3 regions of the Priestia sp. YIM B13552 genome follow, and region 3 is predicted to be linked to each of the others. Evidence: riboswitches for the same ligand, from Rfam matches in the RefSeq annotation. Region 3 holds a riboswitch; each other region holds the start of a gene.

What was found. Region 3 has a riboswitch for thiamine pyrophosphate ahead of tenA (thiaminase II). Riboswitches for the same ligand answer to the same signal wherever they lie in the genome.
Region 1: another riboswitch for thiamine pyrophosphate. It lies ahead of thiT (energy-coupled thiamine transporter ThiT); the one in region 3 lies ahead of tenA (thiaminase II).
Region 2: another riboswitch for thiamine pyrophosphate. It lies ahead of ACFX40_RS04630 (acetylornithine deacetylase); the one in region 3 lies ahead of tenA (thiaminase II).

What each region holds. Positions count from the first base shown of each region.
Region 1 is NZ_JBHZOU010000003.1:261,810-264,013, forward strand. Features, by position in the region: gene ACFX40_RS13490 (amino acid permease) at 1-483, opposite strand, end outside; lysine riboswitch at 586-770, opposite strand; TPP riboswitch at 945-1,045, shown strand; gene thiT (energy-coupled thiamine transporter ThiT) at 1,078-1,686, shown strand; gene ACFX40_RS13500 (ethanolamine ammonia-lyase reactivating factor EutA) at 1,843-2,204, shown strand, end outside.
Region 2 is NZ_JBHZOU010000001.1:942,718-944,921, forward strand. Features, by position in the region: gene tenA (thiaminase II) at 1-165, opposite strand, end outside; gene ACFX40_RS04630 (acetylornithine deacetylase) at 171-1,448, opposite strand; TPP riboswitch at 1,563-1,665, opposite strand; gene ACFX40_RS04635 (MupG family TIM beta-alpha barrel fold protein) at 1,885-2,204, opposite strand, start outside.
Region 3 is NZ_JBHZOU010000003.1:673,837-676,040, forward strand. Features, by position in the region: gene ACFX40_RS15550 (TspO/MBR family protein) at 1-433, opposite strand, end outside; TPP riboswitch at 660-757, shown strand; gene tenA (thiaminase II) at 853-1,542, shown strand; gene ACFX40_RS15560 (aldehyde dehydrogenase) at 1,571-2,204, opposite strand, start outside.

The sequences.
Region 1 (2,204 bases), 410 kb from region 3:
AACCGTTACTACTTTAATTAACGAAAACCAAAATTCAGATTCACCAAATCCTTTTACAGAAAGGTAGTTAAGCCCAAACATAATTAATAAAAACAGGGCACTCCATAAAATAGAAGAAGAGTTTGGGAACCAAAATTTCATAATAAGGGCTCCAGCCGATAATTCAGCTGCAATCGTAATAGCCCAGTTATACCAATAGTTCCAGCCGAGAGCGAAACCAAAGGATGGATCTACAAACCGAGACGCATACGTACTAAACGAACCGGCTTCAGGCATATAAGCTGCGAGCTCCGCTAGGCTGGTCATCAAAAAGTAAACCATGACACCAATGATAGCGTAAGCTAAAAGCGCTCCCCCAGGTCCTGCTGTGTGAATTGCTCCACCACTTGCTAGGAATAAGCCGGTTCCGATGGCTCCTCCTAATGAAATCATCGTTAAGTGGCGAGATTTCAACCCACGTTTTAATTCTTGCTGCTCTTGCATAGATAAATACTCCTTTCGAATGTACGGAAAGAGACGGGATAACATAAAAAAAGCCCGCAGTATATGTGCGCGCTTTTAAATCTGAAAACCGCGTCAACCTTCCGTGAAGATAGCTCTTCACATCACTCGCATGATGTGACAGTTCTGTTCCTGTTCGGAGACAGCCCCAGCTTAAATCAACCGAGAAGTGATCTAAACTTCGGCAATTTTTCCTTTCAAGCAACATCCTCAATGTTCTCTGCATTTCCGTTGCTTTACTATTAAAAACTGCGACCTCTACCTCATCGATTAGGATGAGGGTTTTTTATATTCATTTGACATAAAAGAAGTATACCAAATACTAAAACGATTGTCATTATAAAAAATAGATTCAGAAAATAGAAACATCTTTGAAATCTCTCGAATCTATTTTGTTACATATGATATAATGGATGTTGTCATAATACTACATAAATATCCGAACGTACCACAGGGGGAGCCGCCGTGCTGAGAGTGAACAAATTGTTCAGACCCTTCGAACCTGTTAGTTAACGCTAGCGTAGGAATGTGGGAATAGTAGCATATATTTGCTTACTCCTGTGTAAACCGTTTGATATGAATGATTCAAAAACAGGAGTGAGAAACGTGAATAAAGCATTACCTTTACAGGCTAAAATTGAAATAGCTATTTTTGCAGCATTGGCACTTCTACTTGATCTTTTGCCTTCCATTAAGATTGCAACAGCTGTGAGTATTTCGTTCTCCATGGTGCCCATTTTTATTATGTGCTTTCGCTGGGGAGTAAAAGGCGGGGCTCTATCTGGTCTATTATGGGGGCTTTTACAGTTGGCAACAGGAACGGCTTATATTTTAACAGCGCTGCAAACGTTTATTGAATATATTGTGGCTTTTGCTTTTATAGGTTTTGGAGGTATTTTTTCGCAATCTATTAAAACAAATTTAGCTAACAATAACAGATCAAAAGCTTTTGTTTTGATTGTTTTATCCCTTATTATCGGCAGCTTCGCACGGTATTTCTGGCACTTTATTGCGGGTATTATTTTCTGGGGATCATATGCGCCAAAGGGCATGTCCGCTCTATGGTATTCTTTTTCAATGAACGGGATTTCAATGGTAGGATCACTAATAGCCTGCTTAATCATTCTTTCACTATTGATTCCATCGGCATCAAGAATGATTATAACTAAATCACACTCATCATAAGCAAAAAGACTAAATCTACCAAGATTTAGTCTTTTTTGTCATTTGTCACCTTTGTTTACACAAAAGTGTGTCAGGTTTGATAACATAGTTAGTGAAATATTCAAAAAACTGTTTTATGATAATCACCATATTCAAACGAGATAAGGGATTGATAGCATGCTACAGAAATGGATCACGAGCATAGGTTTAGATATTGGAACAAGTACAACAAAACTGATTGTAAGCAAGCTGTTAATAGCAAATCAACAAAATCAGTTTACGCTGCCAGGCTGTCAAATTATTGATCGTCGCGTAACGTATGCAAGTTCTATCTATACCACTCCTATGCTAAACGATGTTGAAATCGATGTTCAACGATTAACGGTACTACTAGAACAAGAGTATAAGAATGCAGGAATCTCCTTAGATCAAGTGGAGGCAGGTGCTGTGATCATCACAGGAGAAACGGCCAGAAAGAAAAATGCAGAAAGTATCGTTCACTATCTAGCCGAACATGCTGGGGATTTTGTTGTTGCAAC
Region 2 (2,204 bases), on a different contig from region 3:
AAATAATTTTGCATAATCAATTAGGTAAAGGTAATCTTGAATCATGTAAAAGCGAAACTTCTCCTTTTCAAGCGTTCCGTCTCCCATTCCCTGTACAAAGGGATGATTATGATTTTGACGCCAAATAGGCTGCAGCTTTTCGTATAATCGTTCACTAAATTTCATGATGATCACTCCTTATGCGTATGCAGCCACGTATAAATGAACTGCAACATCACTTTTGTATATTGAACAAGCTGATTTATATCTAATTGTTCGTTCACAGCATGTGCATTTGCTAAATTTCCCGGACCATAAATAGCGGCCGGAATCCCCGCATCAGCTAGCCATCCCCCGTCTGTTACGCTAGTTGACACATCGATTGGGGGCTTTTTCCCTTCAATTTGTTCATGAGTACGTGCAAGCAGCTGTACTCCAGCATGATTTTCATCAATTTCTAATGACGGGAAGATTTCTCCTCTGTCTTCAATCATTGATGTGCCTCCCCATTCAAAGGTTGGCAGGTTATCTTTTAACCATGGATCTGCTTTTGCAATAGCTAAAATGTATTCTTCCACTTCTTTTGATACTTGGTCGTATGATTCATTGGGATAATAGTGAACGGTGACCCACAGCCTGCATTCATCTGCAATAAAAGCAGCATGTCTTCCCCCTTCGATTACTGCTGGATTAATCGTATTTGTTCCCGGCAAAAATCCTGGATAGCTTTTTGTAACAGCCCAGTGGCGCTCCAATTCTTGCAGCCCTCCGATCACTTTTGCCATCTTCTCAATAGCACTCGCAGCTAACAGACCTCCTCCAGCATGAATCATACTTCGGCGTGTACCGTCATGATAGGTTTTACTGCTTTTTATCGTAATCCATCCCGTGATCACTCCGCCTTGACCTTGAATATGTAAATCACTCGTATCAGCAACAAGCGCAAAGTCAGCTGTATATCCTTTCTGACAGCATTGCAGCGTACCTGCCTCTCCCACTTCTTCTCCTACAACGGATTCAAAAATCAAGTCTCCCGGCAGTTCGATTCCTGCTTCTGTTAAAAGCTGGACTGCAAATAATGCTCCTGCCAAGCCGCCTTTCATATCAGCAACTCCGCGTCCGATTATCATGTTGTCTTTTACCACAGCTTCAAACGGATTTGTCTCCCACTTTTCATTTTCTTGTACCTCAGCTACATCCATATGCCCGTTAATAATTAAGCTTTGATAGTCAGCTGATTTTTTCCCTTTTAACGTGCCCACTACAATAGGATCGTTGCAATATAAATCCCACATATCGATGGAAAAACCGCAGTTTTTAAGGAAATCCGCTACGTAGCGCTGCGCTTCATGAGAATTTCGTGCAGGAGGCGCTGGCGTTTTATATGCAACAAGCGTTTTTACTAACTGGATTAGCTCCCCTTTGCGCTCCTCTACCTGTTTGACAAGCAAATCAATTGTTTCTTCCATGTATGACACCTTCCTTTACGCATAAAAAAACACTTCTTTCGCAGGAAAGAAGTGTTTTTGTTTATATACAAAAAATTATTATAACGAGTTCGTAAGGAAATACCATACAAAACATCCATTACAATACCTCTTTCCTACGCTAGTATTACCTAGTTCAGGTTATAAGGGTTAAGACTTCTCGTCTCTCTCAGCTTAGAAAGCACCCCTAGTGGCGTTGTATCTCTATAAAATTAAACGATTATCATATGTTTACCTGTAATAGTTTTATCATAGTAAAGCGTTTTATTCAATAGAAAGGTTCATGATTCAGCAATGAAAATAGTTTCCTTTTTAGTAAAATAAAAAGCACACACTTTTTTTAAGCAGTGTGTGCTCTTTACTTTTATAAGCTTACTAGTTAGCTATCGGCTTCTTTAAAAATACACCGTTTTTCCATTCAGACAGGAATAAGCTCAAGTTTTTGCCCCGGTTTCACTAACGAAAGCAGCTCATGATCTTCTTCTATCACATACCCAATCACGTTCACATTCGCATTTGCAGGCAAATTCGTTTTAGCTATTTGAACCTCTCCTCTATAACGTCCGTAGCCATCATTGTCCATTGTAATTGCTCCGATTCTGCGCTCGACTGTATGAAATGGCGGCACTGGTTTTACAGATCGTGTATCAACTAAACGCAGAGCGTCTCTTGATACATCTGGACGCACGCTGTACGTTCCCTCTATATGAGGTGAACGAATGCGCAGCGGAATAATGC
Region 3 (2,204 bases):
AAAGCGAAATTGGCAGACGCATAAACCATGTCGTCATTCGAGAATGCTGAATAATGGAATACACAATCATTAATGTGCCTAGAATAAAGAGCATAACTAAAAGGGATAACTTATAGTAATCGTTTTGGAAAATAAAGATCCACGCACTATTTAACAAACAGTTTAGAAAAAACCAAATGCCGATACGTGCATATATTTCCTTTTGATCTTCTCTTGCAAAAAATTGGCGTATAACCCAAATGGTTAATAATAAATAAATAACGCCCCAGATAGCAAAGGCATAACCAGCTGGTGTAAACAACGTAGGAACTTGCGCAGAAGCTTCTCCCGTTGTTTTGCCTCCTATTGGAATAGCATTTGCTAAATAATTCACAAGCAGTGTAATAGCCAAGCCTACTGTATTTAATACAGCATACAAACGAAATTTCGCCATTTTGTTCTCTCCTTTCTTCTATTTATATGGGAGTGTTTCGGAGACGAAAACGGCTCTTCCCTTCATTAATACCTCTTCTTCCCTAAAAATATGCATTTTTAAACAAAAATGATTAAAAATAGCTTTAAGAAATTTCCTCTTTAAGAAAGAAAAGCGGTTAGCACACAATTTCCCATAACGCTTTCTATTTTTCAGAATATATGGTAAGTTAAACTTAGATTAATAGGAAGTCCACTAGGGGTGCCACCGGCTGAGACAAGTTTTCTTGATCCCTTTGAACCTGATCTGGCTCATACCAGCGTAGGAAAGTGGCAATGTTCAGTTTTTTACTGTCCTTTGCCACTCCGTTTATAAACGGAGTGTTTTTTATTTCCTTTATGTGCTTGTTTGTGACTTCCTCATATTAAAGGAGGATTTTGATGTCATTTTCATCTCAATTAAGACAAGAAGCAAACTATATTTACGAAGCCATTTTTAACCATCCTTTTATTAAAGGAATTGCTGAAGGAAACGTGCCAAAAGAAGCGCTTATTCACTACGTTTCTCAAGATTACGAATACTTAACAGCATTTGTTCGCATTTACGGCGCTGCTTTAACAAAATGCCGCACGCGTACCGAAATGGAAGCCTTTAATGCCGGCATTTCTACGGTATTACATAGTGAAGTACACCCTCACAATAATTTTTGTGAAGTAGCAGGCGTACGTTATGAAGACCTTCACACTGAGACGCTTTCACCGACGGCCAGCCACTACATTAACCATATGACAAGTGTTGCGCATACAGGCAGCTTAGCAGAAATCATTGCAGTGCTTCTTCCATGTCCATGGACGTACGTTGAAATTGGCCAGCGCATTACAGAACAAGTAAATCCATCTCCTTCTCATCCTTTTTATGAATGGATTCAGTTTTATAATAATGAAGAAATGAATGGCACAACACAATGGTTTTGTAACAAGCTTGATGAACTCGCCGAACAAGCGACTGAAGAAGAACGTAACCGTATGAAAGATCATTTCATCAAAAGCTGTGAACTGGAGTATTTATTTTGGGAAATGGCATATACCCAAGAAAAATGGCCGCTTTCTCAGCTTTCCCTTTCAAAATAACGAAAAAGCCTCCTATCAGGAGGCTCTTTTATTTCAATAGTTTTTTGATCATTTTCAAGCTTTGTTTTTCCGAAGGATAGCGGAATGACAAATCAAACTTGGTTGTTTGAGACAGCATGCTTTTAAAATGAGTGAATGTCTGAAAGCTGTCTTTTCCATGATATTGACCCGTGCCGCTTTCTCCCACTCCGCCAAACGGCAAATATGGCGTAGCGATATGCATAAGCGTATCGTTTATACAGCCTCCTCCAAATGAAAGGCGCTCCGTTATGACGTTTTGCACATCTTCACTTTCTGTAAATAAGTAAAGAGCTAACGGCTTAGCTTTTTCTTGAACTTTATGAATGACTTCGTCTAGTGTTTCATATTCAATCATAGGAAGAATAGGCCCAAAGATTTCTTCTTGCATAACGTCTGATGTCCAGCTTACTTCACTTAACACCGTAGGTTCTATTGTTAGCGTGTCCTTATTGTACCCGCCTCCAACTATAGCATTTCCGTCTTTTAAAAACTCAACTAGCCGAGTAAAATGACGCTCACTGACAATACGGCCGTAGCGGTCGCTTTCAAGTGGATTACTACCGTAAAATTGAGAAATTGCTTCGCGAAGTTTCTCTACAAGCGGCGCTTTCACTTTTTTATGCACGAGCAAATAATCAGGA